DNA from 2 places in the Rummeliibacillus sp. NPDC094406 genome. Region 2 is predicted to be linked to the other one. Evidence: riboswitches for the same ligand, from Rfam matches in the RefSeq annotation. Region 2 holds a riboswitch; the other holds the start of a gene.
The links. Region 2 has a riboswitch for S-adenosylmethionine ahead of ACIQ4I_RS14980 (O-acetylhomoserine aminocarboxypropyltransferase/cysteine synthase family protein). Riboswitches for the same ligand answer to the same signal wherever they lie in the genome.
Positions count from the first base shown of each region.

Region 1: it holds a riboswitch for S-adenosylmethionine, as region 2 does, so the genes downstream of both, metK (methionine adenosyltransferase) here and ACIQ4I_RS14980 (O-acetylhomoserine aminocarboxypropyltransferase/cysteine synthase family protein) in region 2, are expected to answer to the same signal.

Region 1 is NZ_JBIWGZ010000003.1:613,619-620,871, forward strand. It holds gene ACIQ4I_RS11320 (YiaA/YiaB family inner membrane protein) at 1-263, opposite strand, end outside; gene ACIQ4I_RS11325 (S16 family serine protease) at 694-1,245, shown strand; gene metK (methionine adenosyltransferase) at 1,468-2,670, opposite strand; SAM riboswitch class I at 2,945-3,060, opposite strand; gene pckA (phosphoenolpyruvate carboxykinase (ATP)) at 3,260-4,849, shown strand; gene ACIQ4I_RS11340 (hypothetical protein) at 5,116-5,568, opposite strand; gene ACIQ4I_RS11345 (alpha/beta hydrolase family protein) at 5,581-6,366, opposite strand; gene ytkD (RNA deprotection pyrophosphohydrolase) at 6,350-6,817, opposite strand; gene ACIQ4I_RS11355 (transposase) at 6,869-7,177, opposite strand.
Region 2 is NZ_JBIWGZ010000005.1:253,913-261,165, reverse strand. It holds gene ACIQ4I_RS14995 (lysoplasmalogenase) at 1-623, opposite strand, end outside; gene ACIQ4I_RS14990 (hypothetical protein) at 758-2,446, shown strand; gene nfsA (oxygen-insensitive NADPH nitroreductase) at 3,024-3,755, opposite strand; SAM riboswitch class I at 4,022-4,135, shown strand; gene ACIQ4I_RS14980 (O-acetylhomoserine aminocarboxypropyltransferase/cysteine synthase family protein) at 4,253-5,548, shown strand; gene ACIQ4I_RS14975 (homoserine dehydrogenase) at 5,905-6,891, shown strand; gene ACIQ4I_RS14970 (MerR family transcriptional regulator) at 7,070-7,253, opposite strand, start outside.

The DNA.
Region 1 (7,253 bases), on a different contig from region 2:
ATCATGCCAATACCAAAAGACGCAATCGTTGATAACCAACAAAGACCCAAATACTCTTTTGAAACTCTTATATTCTCTTTTTTATCTCGTATTGTTTTAACAAGTGAAAAAGCGGAGAAAGTAATCCACCCTAACACAATCGTGTAATATCCTCGTTCAACAAGCATCCAATCTGTGTTCCAAATAGCAATAAGAACAAAAGCAAAACCCGTTATAAAGGCTGCCCACGTTAAAAAGAAAAATTCATTTGATTTCAGGGTTATCTATCCTTTCATCTCAGAATATATGCTGATTTATATTAGACTAACACTTATTTTTCTACTAATCAACATAATAGTATAATATAGTATTTAATACCATAATATTACTAATACAAATGAAAACTCGCCTATAGATATTGGATTCTACACTTACCTTTTAATCTTACTGTTATATCTTCAAGATAAAATCAGTGGTTTCACTTTCATTTTTATTTTATTTTTCTTCTTAATTTTTTTAGTAGTAACTCGTCTTATCAAAAGAAAAAGTCAATACATACGAAAAATCAATCCTATTTTTTGTATAACATTTCTTTTATTTTGTTATGAACTTCCCCTTATATTATATGATTCAACTTCACATGTCGCTCTTCTTTATCAACCGCCTGAACAAATTTTTGAAGGTTCAAATATCTATTTATTAGGAGTAAAGCAAGTGAATTTTAAGTTTATGGAAAATAAATTAGCTGTTACAGAACATTTAGATAAGCAAAATATAAATGCGCTTAATATAATTGAAGGAACAAATCAACTACGTTACGAATCTAAAAATCGTCAATTATTAGAATGGTTTCATCTAAAAAAGGATGATGTAGAACAAATGAAAGAAAGCGTAAGATATAATTTGAAAATTGAAGATAAAAAAATTGATACATTTCTAAATAGAAATCACATAGATGGAAATAGTGCAGGGTTAGCACTAGTATTATCAGGAATCATTATAAAAGGCAATTTGCAAAATACACTACCAATTGCTATAACTGGAGGTATTGACAAAAAGGGCGATATATTATCAATTGGAGCCTTAAAAGAGAAAATTCAAATTGCTAGTCTATCAGGTATTCCATTTATGATTGTTCCAAGTGAAAATGCAAAGGAAGCGGCTAAAATTCAAAAAGAGATTAATACAAATATCCAAATTTTTAATGTAGCAACTATTAATGAAGCCATTAAAGTGGTTAATAAAATTAATAATAAAAATAAATAAAAAGCATTCCCCTAATTCATATTTGTTAGAGTGTCTAAAAACTAATTTAATATTAAACAATCGACCATATAAAAATAGAATGACTTAGGATAACCTAAAAAACTGCTGCCAATTATTTTTGAAAAACAGTTTTTTTATTAGAAATTAAGACAAACTAAAAAGGTCGTCTCACTATTAAAGTGAACGACCTTTTTATACTTATTGATTTGCGTGATTAATCGACTAAGCTTTTACTGCAAATTTAGCTTTTAGAGCTTCTGCCTTATCAGTAATTTCCCATGGAACATTCAAATCTGTGCGGCCAAAATGTCCGTATGCAGCAGTTTGCTTGTAAATAGGGCGACGAAGATCAAGCATTTTAATAATACCTGCTGGACGTAAGTCGAAGAATTCACGAATCGCTTCTACTAAGTCACTTTCTTTTACAATGCCTGTGCCGAATGTATCGACTGCGATGGATACAGGTTGTGCAACGCCAATAGCATATGCAAGTTGAACTTCTGCACGCTCTGCAAGACCTGCTGCCACGATATTCTTCGCAACATAACGAGCTGCATATGCACCAGAACGGTCAACTTTTGTAGCGTCTTTACCTGAGAATGCACCACCACCATGACGAGCATAACCACCGTAAGTATCAACGATAATCTTACGTCCTGTAAGGCCTGCATCTCCTTTAGGTCCACCAATTACGAAACGGCCTGTTGGATTAATGAAGTATTTAGTGCTTTCGTCAAGTAATTCAGCTGGTACAACTTTTGCGATTACTTCTGCTTTTAAATCTTTTTTGATTTGTTCTAACGTCACTTCTTCATCATGTTGAGTTGAAATAACGATCGTATCTACACGTACTGGATGGTTGTTTTCATCATACTCAATTGTTACTTGTGTTTTACCATCAGGGCGTAAGTAATTTAATTGGCCTGATTTACGAACTTCTGTTAAGCGGCGTGCTAATTTGTGCGCAAGGCTAATTGGAAGTGGCATTAATTCAGGTGTTTCGTTACAAGCGTAACCAAACATTAAACCTTGGTCCCCTGCACCAATCGCTTCAATATCTGCATCTGTCATAGAGCCTTCACGAGCTTCTAAAGCTTGGTCAACACCAAGAGCGATATCAGGTGATTGTTCGCCAATCGCAACAAGTACAGCTAAGTTTTCAGCATCGAAACCATATTTACCGCGAGTATAGCCAATTTCTGTAACAGTATCACGTACGATTCCTTTAATATCTACATAAGTAGATGTTGTAATTTCACCTGCTACAAGTACAAGCCCTGTTGTAACTGTTGTTTCACAAGCTACTCGTGCGTTTGGATCTTTTGCAATAATTGCATCTAAAATTGCATCTGAAATTTGGTCACAGATTTTATCCGGATGTCCTTCTGTTACGCTTTCTGAAGTAAATAATCTTTTGTTTGTCATTTGGTTTCCTCCTATTATCAACGAGATCCTCTCGAAAAAAGATACGGTACTCATTACCCATGTCCGTTTAAACTATTAAGCTAAACGCCAAGCCAGCTAAAAAGCTGCTTTTTAACACGAGGATATAGAAAGTGCCATTACATAATATAAATAGAATTCTACAAATCACATATAATAATGAAACAAATCAGATTTGCTTCTATTTTTTGAAAAAAAAAACCTCTCACTCATCGTAAACCAATGAGGAAAGGGTATGTTTCGTAAGCACCTTTCACTCTTATCGTTCAAGGAATCATCCTTGCATCAGATTAGCACCAACGCATCACGTGAAAGATAATGCAGGTTGCCGGGTTTCATAGGGCCTGACCCTCCACCAGCTCGGGATAAGAGTATCCGTTCTAATGCATATAGTAAGTGATATTGATTTGAAAGTCAAACTATTTTATATTCATATTAAAAAAAGATAAATTTTAAAAATTAATTAGCTATTAGTATAGACTATTAATCTGAATGTGTTATACTAATTCTCGAAATGAAAATTAAAAACCCACAACACGGGAATAATATAAAAAGGATGGTACGAACAAAGATGAATTCAATAGAAATTGCGAATGAACTGAAGGATTTATTACAAGGTCAAAATATTTTGGAACAACTTTCAGTCCCACAATTAGTGGAGAAAGCAACTTCACGTGGTGAAGCAATCTTAACAGTTGATGGCGCTGTTCGTGCAGTAACAGGTAAATATACAGGACGTTCTCCTAAAGATAAATATATGGTAGAAGAAGCTTCAACTCAAGATAAAATTGATTGGGGTAAAATTAACCAACCAATTTCTTCAGAAGTATTCGATTCATTATATAACAAAGTTGTTAACTATTTAAAACAAAAAGAAGAAGTTTTTGTTTTTAAAGGTTTTGCAGGCGCAGATCCTGAATCACGCTTGGCAATCCGAGTTGTCAATGAATACGCTTGGCATAACCTATTTGCTCATCAGCTATTCATCCGCCCTACTGAAGAGGAACTTAATACAATACATGATGCTGACTTCACAATCGTATCTGCTCCAACATTTAAAGCAGATCCTGAAGTTGATGGTACATCTTCAGAAACATTCATCATTGTATCAATTGAAAAACGTATCATCTTAATTGGTGGAACAGAATACGCTGGTGAAATGAAAAAATCTATCTTCGGTATCATGAACTACCTATTACCACAACAAGACATTCTTCCAATGCACTGTTCAGCAAACGTTGGAGAAGAAGGTGACGTTGCCCTATTCTTCGGCTTATCAGGTACTGGTAAAACAACTTTATCTGCTGATGGTAATCGTAAATTAATCGGTGATGACGAACACGGCTGGTCAGATAACGGTGTATTTAACATTGAAGGTGGTTGCTACGCTAAAACAATCAACCTTTCCGCTGAAAAAGAACCAGAAATTTATAACGCAATTAATTTCGGTACAGTTTTAGAAAACGTAGTCGTAGATCCTGAAACTCGTATTCCTGATTACGATGATGTAACTTTAACACAAAACACTCGTGTTGCGTACCCAATCCAAAATATCGAAAATATTGTTGATCCATCTGTTGCAGGTCACCCAAAAACAGTCATTTTCTTAACAGCTGATGCTTTTGGTGTTTTACCTCCAATCAGTAAATTAACAAAAGAACAAGCAATGTATCACTTCTTATCAGGCTTTACTTCTAAAACTCCTGGTACAGAACGTGGTGTTGTAGAACCAGAACCAGTATTCTCTACTTGCTTCGGTGCTCCATTCTTCCCATTACACGCAACAGTTTATGCAGAAATGTTAGGTAAGAAAATTGACGAACACCAAGTAAATGTATTCTTAGTAAACACTGGATGGACTGGTGGTAGCTACGGTGAAGGTATCCGTATGAAACTTTCTTACACTCGTACAATGGTACGCGCTGCAATCGATGGCAAACTAAACGATGTATTCACTGAAAAAGATCCAATCTTCGGTTTTGCAATGCCAACTGCAATTGAAGGTGTTCCAACAGAACTTTTAAATCCACGTAACGTATGGGCTAATAAAGAAGCTTATGACAAAAAAGCAACTGAATTAGCTGGTATGTTCCATGAAAACTTCAAAAAATTCGGTGTTGTTTCCGAAGATTTCGCTAAAAAAGGTGCACCAATCGCTTAATTAGTTTTGAACCTATAAGTAATCCATATCGGATAAACCCCGAGCAGTTTTGATCGAGCTGCTCGGGGTTTTAGTTTTGGCATCCACATATTTACGGGTGTTGGTGGATCTTACTTGCGAATATCAGGAGTTTACTTGCAATTTTGATACTTTTACTTACGAATACATTACTTTTACTTGCGACTTTTTAAATTGTATTTGCGTTCTCAGCATTTTAAATCTTCTCTGCAATTACATCATTTTATGACGAGCACAATGGAGCATATTTAATCCGTATCATCAGGAAGAAATTCAACTTTACATTTCAATTGTTCAAACATCTCGACAATGGGCTCTGCTTCTTCCTTTGTTACTTGGTTGAAGTAAACTTCTTCTCCATAATTATGAAGCTCAATACCTTCAGTAAGCTCTGCATCATGGAAAACAATAGAAAACCATTTTAATTTTCCATTTAAAGAAGCTTGATTTTGAAAATAGGCTCGATTATTCTCATCTAACATGATACGTTGAATTTTGACAAGTCCTTCAATACGTGAAATAAAGCTAATTTTTTCTAATTCTTCAATCGCCTGTTCTTCTTCTTTCCAACTTTGGATTTGAACCTCTGAATACGGTTCAGAATAATTGGACCAAAGTTCTTGCCAATAAGGATACCGCTGAGAAAAATCCAAGTCTTTGTCATTTAACTTTAAATCAATCTTTGCTTTAATATAGCCCAATTCATCACCCCATTACAATTGTTGTAATTTCATCCACTGACAAGCACTATCTACAACTTTTCGATTAACATCACTCGGGAAAAAATGCGTATATTCAGGATAGTACCAAGTCTCTACATGCTTATTTAAAGTCTTCAAGCCGTTTTCCAAAAGCTGAGCATGTTTAAAACCTACATTGTCATCTAACATACCATGAATGATTAATACAGGAGCTTTTATCTCATCAACACGAGGCATTGGTTGCCGTTCTTCGTAAACGATTGGATTTTTTTGCGGAGAACCACCTAGTACTCTTTTCATCATTCTGCGCATATCGACTCGTTCTTCATACGTAAATTTAATATCTGAAACGCCACCCCATGTAACAATTGAAGTAATATCATCGCGCAATATTCCCGTCCATAGCGCCATAATACCACCTCTTGAAAATGCAAAAAGATGAATGCGTTTATTTAAACAAAAATGTTTTAACACATCGACTGCATTAATCGCATCAAAACGGTCCTCCCCCACAAATTCATCTTTTCCTTCACCACCTCGTACCCCTCTGTAGTATGGGGCAAAAACAATAAATCCATGGGAAGCAAGTTGTGCAATACGTGCAGGTCGTACCATTCCAACACCCTGCATGCCGCCACGCAAATATAGTATCCCTTCATAATTTGCTTTAGCAATTGGTGTAGCAAGCAAACCTTTAACACGTAAACCTTCTGACCAATAAGTGATTTCTGTTAATTTTATATTTGGATTTGGGGAAGGATATTCTCTTAAATAGTCGATTTCACCATTTGTCTTCACGTTCACTCACCTTCTCTAAAATCTTTTTCATGCCTAAGTCTTTCATGTAAAAACTTAATCGATTGTTTGCTAATAGTTGTTCTTCAGTCATTAATACAGCACCGTTTGTCTCCATATTTAGGTGATTTTGATCAAAGTTTTGGACAGTTGCTGTATAAACAGCTTTCGTAAATGGGGCATTTTCTTGAACCATGTATGTTGCAAGCCATTCCACATTGACAATTTTGGCACCTGTTTCTTCAAATACTTCCCTTTCTGCAGCTTCTTCTAATGTCTCTCCACCTTCTACTTTGCCACCAGGAAATTCATAGCCACGTTCTGGATGCTCTGTTAGCAACCATTTTCCCTCATACTTTGCTAAAACAAGTACATGCTTTGGAATAATACTGAAAGCATTCTTTTTAAAAGATAATCCACAACCGTTACCATTCAAATCTGTATATGTAAACATACCTTCGCTCACTCCTTATCGTATTTAGTGTAACGAAGGCATCGTCAGCAATCAACTGTAGTAAGGCATTTGTTCGATGAATTTTTTTGTATCTTTATCTCCATATTCATGAATAAGTGCATAGACCTTCTTTAAACGCTTATCCACTTCATCATTTTGCTGGTCAAAATGGTATGGAACTGCCGGAATTTGCGCTCTCACTATACTGTTGTCGTCCCAACTTTTCATTTGTGCAAAGAGCTGATCAAATACTGTTAGCATTCCTGGATCTATATTTATATGAAATTCCCATGGAGCATGATTCGGTGAAAAATTATAATACTTATGCATTACTGAAACATATACATCTACATTGGACATGTACATTCTCCTTTTTTATTAGCTATGTTAATGAATACTGTTGATAATATTATCCAAAGTACCAACTCACAAACCG
Region 2 (7,253 bases):
GAATATTTTAGCGTGCTCATTGCAAAGAAAAGTTGTGCACTATAGTAACTTGTCATAATAAGAATATCTGACATTGGTATATCTGTTATAAACATATTAATAGCTAAGATGGAGTCTGAGAAAATAAATGAAAAGGCACCAAGAATAATAATGGGTGAATACGTTTGCAAAGCTGACCATCCCATTGTTAAGATAACGGCAATATAAAAGCAAACCGCTATACCAAGTACATAATTACCTGTTCTAAAAATATTTCCTGCAATCCATGCGACCATCAACATACCGTAGGCCAATAAAAAAATAGCAATATAGGGATTTATCGCTTTCATTTTCACTTTGAAAAATGCGACAATGTAGCAGATATGACCGACTAAAAAGAAGGATAGACCCAGTAAAAACCAGCGAATGGTGGCATCTCCTAGCATGCAGAAGAACAGCCCTAAAAGAAGCCACTTTGAAAATGCTGGATTGTTCGAATCACGCTGTAAATAGACGAAAATAATCATCAAGATTATTGGAATAATTTTAAACGAAATTTTCAATAAAAAAGGTTGTTCAGGTATAAAGAAAATATAAAGAATGGAAAAGAAAATAACGAGTGTAATGAGATGTAGCTTTTTCATATTTACACTTCCTTTGCTAAATTTTTTAATACATTTATATCTAAATTAATTCGAATCAATCAATCATGAGCTAAATTCTATGAAACTTTCTCTGAAGTCATTCGTATCTTAAATATGAGAAAGGATGAGTAACTATGACAATGACTTTTATCATGTCAGCAATCGTTGCAATAGTAGCAACATTTCTAATTGTGCCGTTTGCAAGTAAAACGCCTGAAGGTGATTTTAAGACAAAATTTAAAATGCAATTCGGTATTGCAATGTTTATACTTGTTTTTGTTATTACCGCAATTGTCTTTTATGTAACAAAGATAGATCAAAACTGGTCTCAATTGTGGCTAGAGCTCCTTGTTATTGCTTTAATTGGTGCACTATTATCTAATGGTGTTGAAAGAAAGATTAAAGGATTCATAACTCTAGCAAGTTTAGTTTTCGGTGTTTATCTATTATCTACGCCATTTTTTAATGCAAATCAAAAATACCAATCTGCTGAGATGACAAAAAAGGTTGAAATCAAAGCTTTTGATGACACGAAAACACCTGCAAGCGTTCCACCTAAATTTGCACGAAATAAAATGAAAAAGGCATTTAGCCAAGTACCAAATACAAGTTACTACGAGTTAGGTAACCTACAAATTCAAAAAGTAAATGGTGAATATGTTTATATTGCACCAGTAGAATTCTCAGATTTCTTTAAATGGATGAAGGGGAAAGAATCACCAGGTTATTTGATGATGAGTGCTACAAATTCATCGGATAATCCAAAGTTCGTAAAATCTCCGATGGTGTATACAACTTCAGCTTATTTAAATAACAATGTTGAACGTCACATGCGATTAGCAAATACGAAAGAAATTTTCTATGGTGATGCACAATTAGAAGTAAATGATGATGGAAAACCATACTATATTCGTACTTATGGTAAGTTTATCTCTGGGCGTAATGGTTTTGACCCAAAAGGGATTGTCATGGTTGATGCGAAAACAGGTGCTTCAAAAACTTACGCATTAAAAGATGTGCCTGAATTTATCGATGGTGCAATTTCTCCAGAAGCTGTTAGCCGTCAAAATGAATATTTCGGTAAATATGTTCACGGTTATTGGAATAGTATGTTCGGTAAAAAAGACGTGAAACTTCCTTCTGATGAAGGGACAGAAGCAAATGTCAGCCCTGTATTTGATGAGAATGGCATAATGTATTACTTCACAGATTTTACAAGTCCTAAAAAGGGTGTAGATTCTATGCTGGGCTATTCATTGACGAATGCTCGTACAGGTCAAGCTACTTACTATTCAGGTAATAAAGATGAAGCTTATATGGATTCACAAGGTGCAATTCAAATTATTGAGAAAAAATTCATCGAGAAAAAATGGCAAGCTTCTATGCCAATTATTTATAATTTCTATGGTGAAGCAAGTTGGTTAGTACCAGTGCTTGATTCTAATGGTTTCTTACAAAACTATTCAATCGTTTCAGCAGCAAATCCTGAGCTTTCTGTTTCTGCTGCAACACCAAACGAAGCGTTAAGACAATATAAAACAATTATTAATCGTTCAGATAATAGTTCTTTAAATGGCAGCTCTTCAAATGAAGAAAAAGCAGCTAAAGGTAAAGTCATACGTGTCTATAAAGAGAAAAATAACGATTACACAACCATTTCCTTCTTGCTAGACAATAAAGAAAACTATATCGTCAGCTCCGAAACAGCGCCTCTTGCAGTGTACCTGAAAGAGGGGGATCAAGTTGAAGTGAAATATGTGAATTCAAACGATGTCTTCTTACCGGTTAAAGAAATTACGATTAAAGGGATTGAAGAAAAATAGGCTAGGAAATTTTTGCCGATAGCAGGGCTTATTTAATAAGTTTCTAAAAAGATATAGGCCAACAAAAACAATTTGTTTTTGTTGGCTCTTTTTCTATTTATTTACTTTGAACTCGGTTATCACTTGAAAGTACCAAGAAAAGTGGTGCTAGGGGCTCGAGTAGTGCAAGTTTGAGGCCACTGAAAAAGTGTAGTAATACAAATATTTATAGTATATATCTGCTATTAAATGAAGTGGAATTAGCTCCGCTTTCCGTGGGCGAACTGACGAGCCTCCTCGCTGCGCTGTGGGGTCTCGTCTAGCTCGTTTTCCCACAGGAGTCTCCGCTAATTCCACTTCAATGAGAATAGATATACAAGATTTTTATTATAAATTTACATCTATTTTTACTTTTTCAGTGCCCTCGCAAGTTTTGATCTGAGTAGTGCAAGTCCCTAATCGAGTGAAGCAATTCCTGATGCTGAATAGCGTTAATTCATCCCTCATCCCTAAAACCTTATAAAATTACCCAAGATCATCTCCAAGTCAGAACAAAGTATAAACGTATCCACAAACTAAGACAGCATACATTTTTTCCTTATTTCCAAGTAAAACCTTTGTTGGCTAAGAACTCTTTGATAAATGGGCGGCGTTGTTCGATTAGGAAGTCAGCCATTTGTTTCGTCCAATTAGCCGTTTTATTGTTTGATGAACGACTTGCATAATATTCTTCCAATGTCGCATCGTATTCATCTAATAGCTGATCGTATTTTTCTATATCGTAGCTATTTTCGTGAAGTACAGCATCTAAAGGAAGACGTGGTTTTGTTTCGTTTCGTTTTGTTGGGGTACCGATTGTCATTGCAAATAATGGGAAGACGTAATCTGGTAAATTGAATAATTTACTAATTTCTTCTGGATTATTTCGAGCACCACCGATATAGCAAATACCATAGCCTTCTGCTTCAGCGGCAATAACAAAGTTTTGTGCAAATAGGGCAACATCAGCAACACCTGCTAAGACGTTTTCTGCTGAATCAGCAACAATTTCTACACCTTGTTTTTTACCTGCCACTTGTAGTCGTTTGAAATCTACGCAGAATAGAAATGCTGCGCCTGCAGTTTGGAATTGGAAAGCATTATTTGAAAGCTCACCAAGTTTTTGTTGTTTTTCTTCATCTGTAACCCAAATGACACTATATGCTTGAATGAAGTGAGATGTTGCTGCCATTTGTGCCGTTTCGATTAAATCTCGCACGGTCTCTTTTGGGATTTTTTCACCTGTATATTTTCTAACAGATGTATGACTACGTAAAAGTTCTTTAACCATAATGTCAGGCTCCTTTTCAATTAGGTATCAATTTCACTATACGGGATTTTATTGAAAGTGACTACTAAAAAATACTGCTAGGAATTGTTGATATAAAGTGAGGAAATTTAGTTAGAAAAGAGAATATATTGTACCCATTACTGGAATCTAAATAGTAATACAGATATTTTCTCCCGTTAAAATGTTTAAAGATTCAGAAAAAACATTGACATTTATTCTAGGAATCTTCTATACTTACGTCAACAAGATGGAACAGAATCAAATAACCTTTATCAAGAGCGGCGGAGGGATAGGCCCTGCGATGCCCAGCAACCAGTAAGTATACACACTTGCTACGGTGCTAATTCCTACAGATTCTAATCGGATCTGAAAGATAAGGGGAGGATAATGCTAATTAAGCCCTCTTCTTACGTGAAGAAGGGTTTTTCTTTATATAAAAAACCCTTTTACACACCTCCGTTTTCCATCTAACCATTTAACTTTTAGGAGGAATTAAAATGACAGAATTACGTAAAGAGACTTTAGCAGTACGTGGTGGTCAAACACCAGATCCAACAACAGGGGCAATTACAGTACCTGTATATCGCACAACAGCATATAAATTTAATGATTCTGAACATGCACGAAAATTATTTGCACTTGAAGAACCAGGAAATATTTATTCTCGTATTATGAACCCAACAGTAGATGTTTTCGAAAAGCGTATTGCATTACTTGAAGGTGGGACAGCAGCAGTTGCTTTATCTTCAGGGATGGCAGCTATTGCATTTTCGATATTGAACATTGCACGTACAGGTGACCATATTGTTTCAGCAGCTAGTATTTATGGTGGAACATACAATCTTTTTGCGAATACATTGCCTCGTTATGGTATTACAACAACATTTGTTGATGAAACAAATCCAAATGAATTTGAAGAAGCTATTCAAGAAAATACAAAAGCTATTTATGCTGAAACAATTGGCAATCCAAGTCTTTCAATTGTTGATATTGAAGCATTGGCAGAAATTGCACACAAACATGAAATTCCATTAATCATTGATAATACATTTGCTTCACCAGTTGGATGCAACCCAATTGAATTCGGTGCAGATATCGTCGTACATTCTGCAACAAAATGGATTGGAGGTCACGGTACAACAATTGCTGGAGTAGTTGTTGATGCTGGGAAATTTGACTGGACTCGTGGTAAATTCCCTGATTATACAGAACCAGATGCATCTTATCACGGATTACGTTATGGCATTGATACTGCAGATGCAGCATTTGCAACTCGTTTACGTGTCCAATTATTACGTGACTTCGGTCCAACGCTTAGTGCGGATGCAGCATTCCAATTACTACAAGGTCTAGAAACGTTGCACTTACGTGTTCCATATCATAACGAAAATGCACGAAAAGTAGCAGAATATCTTCAAGGAAATGACCAAGTTGATTGGGTGCATTACAATGGATTTGAAAATAGCGAATTTGCTCTCCTTGCAAATAAATACTTAAAAAATGGTTACGGTTCAGTACTAACATTCGGTATCAAAGGTGGTCGTGATGCTGGACGTCAGTTGATCGATAATATTGAACTATTTTGCCATGTAGCAAATGTAGGGGATGCTCGTTCATTAATCATCCACCCAGCATCTACTACACACCAACAATTAAATGTAGAAGAGCTAAAAAAATCTGGAGTTCCAGAAGAACTGGTACGTCTTTCAATTGGCTTAGAAGCAGCAGAAGATATTATTGATGCATTAGAAACAGCATTTGCAAAAGTAAACGCATCTGCAGCTATTAAATAAGGTAGTTTTCAGATAAAAAAATAGAGAGGAGTGACGCATGTATAGCGCTCACTCTTTTCTTTTCTAGATGTAACAGATTTTTTTTGTATTTTTGGAAATTTAAAGATTCCATCAAATCAACGATGTAAGCGATTTTCATGACCTCCCTAAAAAAACAATTGTCCTTCTCAGAAAGATTTTCCTTGTAATCTGTCTGTAGGTAGTCTAAAATCATCAATAAGTTCAATAATTTAGAATTTTAAAAGGTGAGCAGGATTACCTGCATATGTCATGAAAAAAGTACATGAATGCGTAAAAGTAAATTGAGATTACGCAATTCTGAATATAGGAAAGAAAAAATTTTGGAGGGCGAGAATATGACAACAGTGAAGGTAGCAATTCTAGGCTTTGGCACAGTTGGCCAAGGCATTTATCGTATTGTCAATGAAAAGCGAAAGCATTTTAAGAGCACTTTAGGTGTAGATATTGAAATCGCTAAAATTCTTGTAAGTAATGTGAATAAGCCACGTCCACATGCGCCAAAAGAATTACTAACAGACAAGTTCGAAGATATTTTAGCAATTCCAAACTTAGAAGTTGTTTTTGAAGCGATTGTCGGGGAAGAACCTGCATTCAAATACTTATCACAAGCGATTGAAAAGGGCATCAACATTATTACAGCCAACAAAGTGATGTTCGCAAAACACGGTTTAGCATTACAAGAAAAAGCGCAGGAATATGGCGTACAGGTTGGATACGAAGCTACAGTAGCTGGTGGGGTACCGGTAATAAAAACAATGCAAAACATCTTACGTGTAAATGAAGTAAGCCATATTCAAGGAATCTTAAACGGTACTTCAAACTATATCCTAACTCAAATGCGTAGCGAAGCTATGCCATTTGATGAGGCGTTACAAGATGCACAACGTTTAGGCTATGCTGAAGCTGATCCTTATAATGATATCTCTGGCCAAGACCCATTCCGCAAGCTAATGATTTTAAGTGCCTTGGCATTTGGAGAACAACCAAATTGGGATGAAGTAGATGTGGTGGGTATCACTGAAATCACAGCTGAGCAAGTGGAAGATGCGAAAGCAAAAGGTTTACGCTATCGACATGTAGCCGATGTTCGCCGTGATGAAGCGACTGGTAAAATCTTAGCTACAGTTGGTCCACAATTAATTGGCTCAGAACATCCATTGTATTCGATTGAAGGTGTAAACAACGCTGTAGCATTAGATACGAATTACATCGGTACACTTACATTAGTTGGTCCAGGAGCAGGCATGTTCCCAACTGCAAGTGTAATGGTGGAAGACTATGCAGATATGCTAGTAAAAGCACCTGTAACAGTATCAATTTAATGCTTCCATCGCTTGTTTTATAGGTTTTAAAATAAAGAAAGCGAGTGTTTATAGCTTTTCGAAAAACATAAGTGAAATGAGCTTGTAAACTACTTAATAGTTGAAAAGTATACTTATAAATAAAAGAATGGGGCTACTATAAATAACATTGGTTACTTATAGAAGCCCCATATTTGTATTAGTCTTCATCTTTAATATCAATATCTTCAGGAATGGGTGTGTTTTTCCATATTTCAATTTCTTCTTTTATTCTTTCAAGCTGCTCGTGGTATCGATCGAATTGATCGCTACTAATTAAAAATTGTTCACCGTCATGAACGGCACGAATGCGGCCTTCTAAAACATAACGCATCACTTGATGT